3 regions of the Microbulbifer zhoushanensis genome follow, and region 2 is predicted to be linked to each of the others. Evidence: predicted binding sites of a transcription regulator. Region 2 holds the regulator's gene; each other region holds the start of a gene.
What was found. The regulator PhoB, encoded in region 2, activates phosphate uptake and scavenging genes when phosphate is short. The targets are predictions, from matches to a motif close to TGTCATAAANNTGTAACA.

Region 1 (4,196 bases), on a different contig from region 2:
GTCTTTTTCTTTGCCGTAATCGACCCGGTGGGCACGCTGCCGGTGTTTATCGCCGTGACGGCGCGGCATGCGGAATGGCAGAAGCGCAAGATCGCGATCATCGCGGTGCTGGTAGCCACCGGTATCCTGCTGTTCTTCCTGCTCGCCGGCCAGTACCTGCTGGAGACCATCGGCGTGCCCCTGTCGGCCTTCCAGGTGGCCGGCGGTGTGGTGCTGTTCCTGTTTGCCCTGACAATGATTTTCGGTGAGGGCAAGCCGGAGCAGGAAGTCGAGATCGCCAGGAGTGGCCACGAGACGGCGATATTCCCGCTGGCGGTACCTTCCATCGCCTCGCCCGGGGCCATGCTGGCGGCAGTGGTACTGACCGACAATTACCGCTTTGACCCGATCCACCAGATGCGCACCGCCACTTCAATGCTGGCGGTGCTGGGGATCGTCCTCCTGTTGCTGCTTACCGCACAGTGGATTCACCGCTGGATTGGCAATGCTGGCGCCAGTATCGTCAGCCGGGTCATGGGGCTGATCCTCGCATCGGTTGCCACCACCAATGTGCTGGTGGGAATCCAGCAGTTCTTTTCCATCTGAGTGCCGACCGCGATCCATTTACGAGCCAGCAGCCAACCTGTCAGCTTCCCACTACGCCGCCATCTTTCCGGCTGATCGCCAGCACACTGGGCCGCGGCGGCAGGGCCGGGTCATTGTCCGGCCAGCGATGCATGGGGTTGTCGAAGCTTGAGCGGCCACCGTCGGCGGGATGCTGCACGGCGATAAAAAGGGTGGTGCCATCGGGGGTGAATTCCGGCCCGCACACCTCGGCGCCCTGCGGGCAGCCAAAGAAATGTTTCGGAGCGGCGCGTAATTCACCTTCGGTGGCCATGGCCCAGAGGCCGTCATGGAAGCCGAAGTCCTCGCAGCCGTCGGTGGCAACCCACATATTGCCGGCGTGGTCGAACGCAACATTGTCCGGGTTGGCGAACCAGCCGTGCGGCGATATAGCCCCGGTCACCTGCTGGCCGTAGGCGCCGCGCTCGTTCGGGTCCTCGGCGTTGGGGTTGCCGCCGAGCAGGAAGGTATGCCAGCGGAAAATGTCGCTGGTGTGGTCGCGCTCGCCATCCCGGCCCGGCGGTACGATTTCCAGCACGTGGCCGGCGGCATTGCGTGGGCGGGGATTGGCGGCGTTGGTGTCGTCGGCGCCGCGCCTCTTGTTCTTGGTCAGCATGACGTAAGTGCAGTCGTTGACCGGGTTGGTCTCCACATCCTCCGGCCGGTCCATGGGCGTGGCGCCCAGCAGGCTGGCGGCGCGGCGGGCGTCTACAAGGACGTCAGCCTGGTTGCGGAAACCGTTTTCCGGTGTCAGTGGACCCTCGCCAAAGATCAGCGGCAGCCAGCGGCCGCTGCCGTCGGCATTGAATTGCCCGGCAAACAGGGTGCCTGCCGTAAGCAGGTTGCGATTGGCCCGGTGGTTACCCGGACGGTAGGCCTCGGCGGAGACGAAGCGATAGACGAACTGGCCCTCGTCGTCATCACCACCATAGGCCACCACTGGCTGGCCTGGCTTGCAGGCCAGGGTAAACCCCTCGTGTTCAAAGCGTCCCAGTGTGGTCAGCTTGCGCGGGCGGGATTCCGGGTCGTAGGGATCAAATTCCACCATCCAGCCGAAGCGGTTGGGCTCATGCGGCTCGACGCCGATATCAAAGCGCGGGTCATGGTCACCCCAGTTGCGATTGTCCGGGGCAATGCCAAATGCATGGTGATTGCGGGCCTCTACCGGGTCGGCAATGGCGTCCGGGTCTCCCTGGAAAGCGCCACCGAAGCCCTCTTCGGCAATCAATACCGTGCCCCAGGGGGTCTTGCCGCCGGCGCAGTTTCCCACGGTGCCGAACACCCGGGTGCCACTGGGGTCGGCGGCGGTCTGCAGGCGCGGGTCACCGGCGGCGGGGCCGACGATATCCATTTCGGTGCCGAGGGTGATGCGGCGGTTGTAGGGGCTGTCCAGCACTGCCTGCCAGCCAGCCGGGGTTTTCTCGATCTCCACGATGGCGTGACCACAGGCGGCCTGCTCGATGGCCACATGTTCGGCGCTCACGCCGCGGGTGGCGCTGTACTCATCGTTGTAGCCAGGAAACATCAGGTGCGGCTGGGTGTATTCGTGGTTGACGCACAACAGGCCGCGCTTGCTGCTGTCGCTGCGGCAGTGCCTGTCCCCATCCCCCGGGCCGGCGTCCTCGGCCAGTGGCATAAAGGCAATGAAGTCGTTGTTGTAACCAAAGCGTTGCTGCTGCTCTGCCGCGGTCAGCCCTTCCGGGTCGAATACACCGGCCCCCGCCTGGATGGGATCCCCCCAGCGCAGCAGCACGTCGGCGCGATAACCCTCGGGCAGGTGATGGCTGGCATCCAGGCCGTGGGGGACCTCGGTAAAAGTCAGCGAAGCCCGGTCAAGCCCGGGGCTTCGATTGCACGCTGATAGCAGGCCACTGGTGGCACCGGTTGCACCGAGGGCACCTATCGCTTTGAAGAGAGTGCGGCGGGACGGGTCTGGCGGCAGCTTTTTCATTTTGTCTCCGGCTCTTTCTGTGACAGTGACCAGGGCTCGCTGTCACAGATTTGCAACCTCATAGTAGTTTAGTGGGCATCGGAGTCTGCCAGTGTCCCGTGACAATTCAGTGAACGATCAGTGATGCCTGCGGTGCCACAATTTTCAACAAAATGTCACCCAACAGTCACGCCCGACGTCTAACCTGCGCCCCATCGAACACCTGCCATAAAAAGGAATGGGGACCTTATGAAAAACCGATCGACCCGGGTCGCACTCGTTACACTGCCGCTAACGGCAATCGCTGCTGCGGTTATTTCTGTGAATGCAGTGGCACAGGCTGGGGAAGGCGCCCTGGAAACCATCGAGGTGACTGCCCAGGCGGCCAACGCCAGCAGTGATATCGAGCGCCAGCGCCGCTCCAACAAAGTTGTTGCGGTGCAGACTTCCGATGCGATTGGCGAATTGCCAGACGCCAACGTCACCGAAGCACTGCAGCGCATGCCAGGTGTATTTATCGCCCGCGACCAGGGGGAGGGGCGTTTCGTCGGTGTGCGGGGTATCGACCCGAACCTGAATGCGGCGACTATTAATGGGGTCAGCCTGCCCGCGCCGGAAACCGACAGCCGGGCCGTGGCCATGGATGTGATCCCCTCCGACCTGCTTGCCAGCCTGGAAGTATTCAAGACGCTCACGCCGGATATGAGCGCGGACTCCATCGGCGGTGCCATTGAGATCAAGAGCCTGAATGCCCTGGACCAGGATGGCCAGCAGTTCAAGCTGAGTGTCGAGAACAGTTACAGCACGTTGCAGGAGGAGAACAGCCCGAAGCTTGCCGGTACCCTCACCAGGGTATTCGAGCTGGATGGCGGTCGCGAGCTGGGGGTAGCGATTGCCGCGAGCCACCAGGAACGAAAATTCGGCTCTGAAAATGTGGAGACAGATGGCATCTGGGAGGAGCTTACCGCGGAGGATGGCAGTGAGGGCTTTGGGGCCGCCGAGATTGAGCAGCGCGATTACACCGTGACCCGCGAGCGTACCGGCCTGGCCGCCAATTTCGACCTGAGCCTGGGCGAGACCAGCCTGCTTTACCTGCATACCCTCTATTCCGATTTCTCCGATGAAGAAGAGCGCCAGCGTAATTCCTGGAAGCTGGATGAGGAAAATGATAATCCGGCCACTATCACAGCCAGCTCTGCGGTATGGAACGACGCGGCACTGGAAAAGTCGTTGAAGGACCGCTTCGAGGAGCAGCAGATCCTCTCCATGGTCTTTGGCGGAGAGCATGACCTGGGTCAATGGGGCGTTGAATATGCGCTGGGCTACTCCCATGCCGAGGAAGCCGAGCCACACCGCCGCGATACAGATTTTGTACAGGAAGGCTTGCAGCTGGGCTACACCAGTGCCGGGGAAAAACCCACCCTGGCCATCGGTGCTGGTGATGTCGAAGCGGCGATGGATGCGTCCAATTACAAGCTCGACGAGATTGTGATCGAGGACAATTTTACCGAGGATGAGGAGGTCAGCTTCCGCATCGATATCAGCCGCGAAATACAGCTGGCCGGTAACCCTTCCGAGCTGAAATTCGGTTTGCACGAGCGACGCCGGGAAAAGACCGGTGACCTGAATGCCGTGGTTTACGACGATTTTGGTGGCGACTTTA
Region 2 (4,196 bases):
GGCACCACCATCAGTTTGAGCGAGGCGATAAATACCCGGCCGATGATATCGAACAGGCCACCGGCGAGGTATGTGTCGAGGAAGTGGGCCAGGCTGCTGCCCGGCATCAGGGTGTGGCCGACGGCATAGATGACGACCCCGACCACGATGCCGGCCAGCATCCCCAGGAGTATTCTTGTAGTGAGACCCATGTCTGTTGCAGTTCTCCACGATTGTTTGGCCCCGTGCCGCAGGCCCGCACGATACTTTCCGTGCAGGAACCGGTGCGCTGGTGCGGGTCGGGGGACCGGATAGGTTCCGCTTTGCGCAAACGGCCACTATATCGGCAGCCGCGGCCTTCGGCAAAAGTCGGGTGGCGGAATTGGTTACCGGGCCGCAGGCCGGGGTACAATAGCGCCTTTGGTTTTGCTCCGGGGTTTGTGTTGTACCAGTCTCCTTACGCACCTGTGGGCCAGTGGTTCAGGCAGCCGCTGGAGTCCCTGCACTGCCGGCCGCCGGCTCCGCTGCTGGCGTGGCTGCTGCATCCCGGCTCATTGACGGCGGCGCTGCGGCAGCTGAGCGCCAACCGGTTCCGGGTACAGGTGCTGGACCAGCGCTGGGCGCAACCCAACCTCGAGGAGCGACGCGAACTCGGACTGCGCAACCGGCAACTGGCGCTGGTGCGCGAAGTGCTGCTGTACGGCAACGACACCCCCTGGGTCTATGCCCGCAGCGTTTTGCCGGAACAGACCCTGCGCGGGCCCGCGCGGCAATTGCGCCACCTGGACAGCCGCCCGCTGGGCGAGCTGTTGTTCAGTGAACCGGGCATCCGGCGAGACCCGATTGTGCTGAACCGCCAGCGGCGCAACCCGCAATGCGCCCTGCCGGAACTGGCGGGCGAGTCGGAACTGGCCTGGGGACGGCGCTCGACTTTCTGGCTGCATCACCGGCCGCTGCTGGTGGCGGAGACATTCCTGCAGGCTTTTGATCCCGACTGCCCGCCCATGGCGGGACGGCAGCCGGGAAGGGGACAGAACACGTGATCAGTCAACAACTCTCCCAGCGCTGGCCCGCAGCGCTCCCTTACTGGCAGCTGGCGCGACTGGACCGCCCGATCGGCTCACTGTTGCTGCTGTGGCCCACCTGGTGGGCACTGTGGCTGGCGGCCGGCGGCTGGCCCGGCCTGCACCTGTTTGCGGTATTCACCCTGGGCGTGATCCTGATGCGTGCCGCCGGCTGCGCAATCAATGACTTCGCCGACCGGGGTATCGACGGCCATGTAAAGCGCACTGCGGGCCGCCCGCTGGCCACCGGTAAAATCACTCCGGCCTCCGCGGTGTGGCTGTTTGTCGGCCTGAGCCTGGTGGCCCTGCTGCTGGTGCTGACCACCAACAGGCTGACGATCCTGCTGTCACTGCCGGCGGTGGCCCTGGCATTCTGCTATCCCTTCGCCAAGCGCTATACCCACCTGCCGCAGGTGGTGCTGGGCGCGGCCTTCAGCATGGGCATTCCCATGTCATTCGCAGCGGTGCGGGGCGAGGTGCCAGCCGAGGCCTGGTTGCTGTATACCGCCAACCTGCTGTGGACAGTGGCCTACGACACCTTCTATGCCATGGTGGACCGGGATGACGACCTGAAGATCGGGGTCAAGTCCACCGCGGTACTGTTCGGCGAGCTGGACCGGCCCATGACCGCCGTCCTGCAGCTGCTGGTGGTAACGTCGCTGCTGCTGGTGGGCCCGCGCTTCGGGCTGGGAGCTGTCTATTATGCCGGCGTGCTGGTCGCCGCCGGGCTGTTCGCGTACCAGCAGTGGCTGGTGCGCGACCGGGAAAGAACACCCTGCTTTCAGGCCTTCCTGAACAACAACTGGGTAGGCGGTGTCGTTTTTGCGGGTATATTTTTCTCTTTCCTGTTCGGCTGAACAAACCTGTCACGGCACAGGGTGACTGTCATATGGTTGTCACTAAAATGCCGTTAAATGACCCCACCGACAGTAGGGTGTGACAGTTACATGGACAGCAAAACGATTCTCATCGTCGACGATGAAGCTCCCGTGCGCGATATGCTACGGGTGGCACTGGAAATGGCGGATTACCGCTGTATCGAGGCTGAAAACGCGCAGGAAGCGCACGCACTGGTAATCGACGAGCGGCCGGACCTGATCCTGCTCGACTGGATGCTGCCCGATGTATCCGGGATCGAGCTGGCCCGGCGCCTGAAGCGGGACGAGCTCACCTCGACCCTGCCCATCATCATGCTGACCGCCAAGGGCGAAGAGGACCACAAGATCAAGGGCCTCGAAACCGGCGCCGACGATTACATCACCAAGCCGTTTTCCCCGCGCGAACTGGTTGCCCGCCTGAAAGCGGTGCTCCGTCGTGCCGGCCCCTCCACCCCGGAGGAACCGCTCACCGCCGGCGACCTGGTGCTGGACCCCATCAGTCACCGGGTAAGCATCAAGGGCCAGGCAGTGGATATGGGCCCCACCGAGTTCCGCCTGCTGACATTTTTCCTCTCCCACCAGGAGCGCGCCTACACCCGTACCCAGTTGCTGGACCATGTCTGGGGCGGCAATGTCTACGTCGAAGAGCGCACCGTCGATGTTCATATCCGGCGCCTGCGCAAGGCCCTCGCCGTCGACGGTCACGACCGCTTTATCCAGACGGTGCGCGGCACCGGGTATCGCTTTTCTGTGCAAACCGCCGAGAAAGTGTAAGAATTCGCCCTGCGCGACCTGCGGCACGGCCCGTCGCTGGAAGCCGTACCACCAGACAACGAGCAACCTGACCCGAGCCGGACCAGAGGCGGCGGCCACTCGCCGTACGCCCATCCGCAGACCGGAGACAGCCCACCACTATGCTGGAACGGAGTATCGGCGAGTTTTCCCGCTTCGCGGTGATCGCCCTCGGCACGGCAATATTCGGCTTTGCCACCACTGAATGGCGCTGGGCGCTTGTGTTGGGCCTGGGGGTCTACCTCTTCTGGATCCTCGCCCAGCAGCACCGCTTCAATCGCTGGCTGGCCAACGGCCGTCGCGGCCCTGCCCCCACCGTATTCGGCATCTGGGGCGAGATCTCGGACGATTTCTACCGCCTGCAGCGCCGCCACCGGCGCGAAAAGCAGAAACTCCACGCCATGCTGCGCCGGGTGCAGGAGAGCACCAGTGCCCTGCGCGAGGGTATCGTGGCGCTGGAAGACGACGGCAACCTGGCCTGGTGGAACCCCGCCGCCGGTGAGCTGTTGAAGCTGCGCCCGGAAGACGCCGGCCAGCCACTGGTCAACTTTGTCCGCGACCCCGGCTTCGTGCGCTATATCCACAATAACGAACCCGGCGCCCGCGGCCCGCTGACCATGCCCGCGCCGGGCAATGACGCCCGCATCCTGCAGCTGGAACTCACCCGCTACGGCCGCGACGAGGCGCTGGTGATCGTGCGGGACATCACCCGGCTGCACAACCTGGAGCAGATGCGCCGGGACTTTGTCGCCAATGTTTCCCATGAATTGCGCACACCGCTGACCGTGATTGCCGGCTACCTGGAGACCCTCGAGGGCAGCGGGATGGCGCCACAACCCTGGCAGCGGCCCATGGCGCAGATGCGTGAGCAGACCGCTCGCATGACGGCGCTGGTCAATGACCTGTTGCTGCTGGCGCGACTGGAAACCTCGGAGCGGGAAAGCGGGCGGGAAAAGATTACTGTCAGCGAGCTGATGGAACGGGTTGCTCAGGAGGCGCGAAGTTTCAGTGGCGGCCGCCACGAAATCACGGTGGACTGCCAGCAGGATTCAATCATCACCGGCGATGCCACCGAGCTGCACAGCGCTTTTGCCAACCTGGTGCTGAATGCGGTCAAGTACAGCCCGGAGGGCGGGCCGATCCAGCTGCGCTGGTGGGTCGATGGCCGGGGCGGCCACTTCGCCGTGCGCGACAGTGGCATCGGTATCGATCCCATCCATATCCCGCGGTTGACCGAGCGCTTTTACCGGGTGGACGCCGGGCGCTCCCGGGAGAGCGGCGGCACCGGCCTGGGGCTGGCCATCGTCAAGCATGTATTGCTGCGCCACGGGGCCGAGATGACCGTACACAGCAGTCCCGGGCGGGGCAGTACTTTCACCCTGCATTTCCCGGAACAGCGCCTGGCAACCAGCAGCGCCGCCTGATCCCGGGAACGGGCGGGGGCGTTACTGGTTCAGCTCCTCGAGCTCGACCTCTTTGCCAT
Region 3 (4,196 bases), on a different contig from region 2:
TCGACCCGGCTGCCGAAGGCGTCGCCGAGATCCGCAAAGTGATGGCTGAGGGTGACCTGGTCCAGTTTTTTCATAGTGCCTTTAATTGTAGGGCTCCAGTAGCAGCCCCGGCGAACGTGACTGCCAGTGCTCCGCTTCCTGGTACAGCAGGTCCTCGATCGCCGGATTGCTTTCCAGCCACTGCCGGGACAGGCGCAGGCGGTAGTGTTCCCCGCCCGCACTGAGTTCCACGCCATCGAGGTCGTGGTCGGCGTGGTCGCGGTGCACGATACAGGCCAGTCGCAGGCACAACAACAGGTCGGGATTGGGGTGGAAGCCGTAATGCTCGCGCGGCGGCTTGATGCGCCCGCGCTGGTTGCGCACCAGGTGCGCCAGGTGCTCCTGCTCACTGCGCCCAAACCCGGCCAGGTCCGCCTTCTCGATCATATAGGCCCCCAGCTTGCGGGAATTGCTGTGGGACAGTGCCAGGCCCAGCTCGTGTAACTGTGCCGCCCACTGCAGGCGCCGCCGCTGGTCGTGGGGGCATTCCGGGCGCAGCATCAGCAGCAGGTCCTCGGCGGTATTCACCACCCGGCGTGCCTGGTCCGGGTCTATCTGCCCCCGCTGCATCATATCCGCGACGGTATCCGCGCGGCGGTCGCCGCCGTGCAGGCGCCCGGCCAGGTCGTGGACGATGCCCTCGCGGATCGCGTAGGGCGAAACCCGCATGCGCTCGATATCCAGCTCGCGGAACACCGCCAGCAGGATCGCCAGGCCGGCGGCGAATACCGGGCGGCGCTCCTCGTCGAAGTCCGGCAGGTCCAGGTCGGCGACGGTCTTGCAGGCTGCCACGCGTTCTGCCAGCCCCTCCAGCGCGTCGCGCTCGATGTCGAGCAGTTCGCCATTGTTCAGCACCCGCGCCACCGCCTTGATGGTGCCCGAGGCACCGATGGCCTCGCAGTTTTCGGCGAAGTGGCGCAGGCCCTGGAGTTCGGCGCTGGCGGCGCGGCGCGCGCGGGTAAAGCTGTTTTTCCTGGCGGCGTCTATTTTGCCGTCGGCAAAGAAGCGGCGGTTGTAGGCCACGCAACCCATGTAGAGACTCTGCAATTCATGGGGTACTTCGCGCCCGCGCACCAGTTCTGTGGAGCCGCCGCCAATATCCACTGCGCAGCGCAATCGTGGCGGGCCATCCGCGGCGGCGATGACGCCGGAGTAGATTAGCCGCGCTTCCTCGATACCGCTGATAATGTCAATCGGAACCCCTAGAATCGCCTCGGCCCGCTCCATAAAGCCATCGGCATTGCTGGCGGCGCGCAGGGTGTTGGTGCCGACTACCCGCACATGGTCCACAGGCAATTGTTCCAGCACCGGGCGGAATCTCTGCATGGCTGCCAGGGCGCGTTCGGCCACCTCCGGGTCCAGGTTGCGCTCGTCGTCCAGCCCCGCGGCGAGCCGTACCATGGCGCGGTCGGTATGCAGGCGCACCATGCGCTGGTCGCGGAATTCGGCCAGCAACAGGTGGAAGCTGTTGGAGCCGAGATCCAGTGCCGCGTAGCGTTCGGCGTCATGCAGCATTATTGTTCCTGTCAAAAAATTGTCATCTGAATGTAGCAAACTGCCCTACTATTATCCGGCGATACAATAAAACCGGGCCCGCCGTCACCTGCGAGCATTGCCAGTGGAGCCGGGCAGAATAATCGCTGTACGTAAAATACTGGCGCAGATACGCGAGCGGGGCAATGTGGATAGAGCTACAGGGTAGCGGGGGGCCTTTGCATCCGCCGCATCCATTCATTGCATCCACCGCATCCGCCGGGCCGTATCATCTCAGTCGCCCAAAAGAATCTAGCAAGTGGTACATGGTTAACAATACACCGGTATATCCCAAAGAGCTAAGCTGGCTCTCCTTCAATGAGCGCGTCCTGCAGGAGGTGGAGGACGAGCGCGTACCCATTATCGAGCGGGTGCGCTTCCTGGGTATTTTCTCCAGTAACCTGGACGAATTCTATCGTGTGCGGGTTGCCGATGTGCGGCGGGTAGCGACTTTTGCCAAGAGCGCAAAAAAGAAGCAGTATTTTTCCGAGCTGCTGGCCAGTATCAATGAGAGGGTACTGCGCCTGCAAAGGCGCTCATACGCTGCCTATACCAAGGTGCTCTCGGACCTGGGACAGCATAATATCCACCTGGTCAGCGAGAACCAGCTGACAGACAAACAGCGCACGTTCGTGGAGGAGTATTTTCACAGCGAGGTGCTGCCGGAGCTGGAGCCCTTCTTTATCGATGACCGGGAAAATATGCCGCTGCTGAATGAGGCGAGTATTTACTTCGCTATTTACTTAAAGCTGAAAGATGGTAGTGAGCGTTTCGCGGCCCTGGAGATCCCTACTGATACACTGCCACGGTTTGTGGTGATCCCGCCGCGGGAAGGACATCACGAAAAGGTTTATATCGTCCTCGATAATATCATCCGTGCCTGCCTGGTGGATGTTTTCCGCTATGTACTGCCCATCGAGCGTGCGGAAGCCTTCATGTTCAAGATCAGTCGCGATGCGGAACTCGAGCTGAGTGAGGAAATCACGCAGAATATCGTCGCGCGTGTGGCCAAGTCCCTGAAAAAACGCAAGCAGGCGGACCCGGTACGGATGGCTTACGATGCGGCCATGCCGGAAGTGGTATTCAACCTGGTGAAGAAAAAGCTGCGGATGGGCAGCTTTGACAGCTATACCCCGGGCGGGCGCTACCATAATTCCAAGGATTTCATGAAATTCCCGGCGGAATCTGCCCGGCATCGCTACAAGCCGCTGCAACCACTCGAGACCCTGCCGGAAAAGGAGAGTGTCTTCGGGCTGCTGAATGTCCGTGACCAGTTGCTCTACTATCCGTACCACGACTTCCGGGCGATCAGCAACCTGCTGATTTCCGCGGCCATCGACCCCCAGGTAAGGGAGATTCGCATCAACCTCTATCGGGTGGCCAGCAATTCCCGTGTGGTGGCCGCACTGATCAATGCGGTGCGCAATAACAAGCGCGTCGTGGCGGTGGTGGAGCTGCAGGCACGTTTCGATGAACTGGCCAATATTCACTGGTCCAACGAACTGCGTGATGCCGGTGTCGAGGTGATATACGGGGTGCCAGGGCTGAAAGTGCACTGCAAGCTGATCTCGATCCTGCGGGAGGAAAACGGCCAGCAACGATTCTACAGTCACCTGGGCACAGGCAACTTCAATGAGAGCACCGCGCGCGTCTACTGCGATTTCAGCCTGTTGACCAGTGACCAGAGGCTGGGGCAGGACGTGTACAACGTGTTCGAGTTCATCCAGTACACACACCAGCGTCCCGAGTACCGGCATATTGCCGTGTCACCCTATACCAACCGGCCGGCGTTGCTGTACGCCATTGACCGGGAAATCCAGGCTGCCGAGCGCGGTGAGCGAGCCGAACTGTTTTTCAAGTGCAACAACCTGGTGGACAGCGAAATCATCGCGCGGCTCTACCGTGCCAGTGGTGCCGGTGTGCGCATTCGCCTGATTGTGCGCAGCATGTGCTCACTGGTCTGCGAGACGCCGGGCCTGTCTGACAATATCGAGGTGATCAGCCTGGTGGACAAATACCTGGAGCATGCACGGGTGTATATGTTTCACAACGGCGGCGAGGAAGAAGTGTGGCTGTCGTCCGCAGACCTGATGACCCGTAACCTGGATCACCGGGTAGAGGTCACCTTCCCCATCTGGGACCAGAAGCATCGTGATACGGTGCGGGAGATCATGGAGTTGCAGTGGCGTGACAACCGCAAGGCCCGGATACTCGACCGCGACCAGAGCAACACCCGTATCGCCGGCCACGGTGCCCGTGGCTGCCGGGCGCAGGATTCGGTCTATCGCTTCCTGAAGAAAGCCCAGGACAGGCTGCCGCTATCGACTGAAGCCGACCAGGTGGCCGCGACTGAATGAGAAGCGGTAACGCTTGCCCACTTTCAGCCGGTCGCTGCACTTCGACTGGATCGTGATACGGGGGTACTGAGGGGTGACCACCCAGGTGCTGAATTCATTGCCGGGGCCGCGCTCGATCAGCCAGTAGTGATCCCCCGCCGCGCAGTCGCCGGAGGCACCGCACTTGCCGTAGCCCCATACGTAGGCGTAAACGTCATACTGGGCGGGGTGTTCACTGGTTTCCACGAAGGGAGTATCCCGGTCGCCGGTGGTGCGATACAGGCGGGA

Region 1: a site for PhoB is predicted at 2,595-2,612, ahead of LVD10_RS07515 (PhoX family protein). Genes of this name have one in related genera too.
Region 3: a site for PhoB is predicted at 1,564-1,581, ahead of ppk1 (polyphosphate kinase 1). Genes of this name have one in related genera too.

What each region holds. Positions count from the first base shown of each region.
Region 1 covers NZ_JAJSAO010000003.1:285,926-290,121, reverse strand. Annotated here, with positions in the region: gene LVD10_RS07520 (MarC family protein) at 1-585, shown strand, start outside; gene LVD10_RS07515 (PhoX family protein) at 626-2,554, opposite strand; gene LVD10_RS07510 (TonB-dependent receptor) at 2,783-4,196, shown strand, end outside.
Region 2 covers NZ_JAJSAO010000002.1:362,126-366,321, forward strand. Annotated here, with positions in the region: gene LVD10_RS05210 (dicarboxylate/amino acid:cation symporter) at 1-191, opposite strand, end outside; gene LVD10_RS05215 (chorismate--pyruvate lyase family protein) at 423-1,022, shown strand; gene ubiA (4-hydroxybenzoate octaprenyltransferase) at 1,019-1,900, shown strand; gene phoB (phosphate regulon transcriptional regulator PhoB) at 1,991-2,695, shown strand; gene phoR (phosphate regulon sensor histidine kinase PhoR) at 2,836-4,137, shown strand; gene LVD10_RS05235 (hypothetical protein) at 4,159-4,196, opposite strand, start outside.
Region 3 covers NZ_JAJSAO010000003.1:292,309-296,504, reverse strand. Annotated here, with positions in the region: gene LVD10_RS07545 (protein adenylyltransferase SelO) at 1-74, opposite strand, end outside; gene LVD10_RS07540 (Ppx/GppA phosphatase family protein) at 82-1,554, opposite strand; gene ppk1 (polyphosphate kinase 1) at 1,839-3,929, shown strand; gene LVD10_RS07530 (hypothetical protein) at 3,891-4,196, opposite strand, start outside.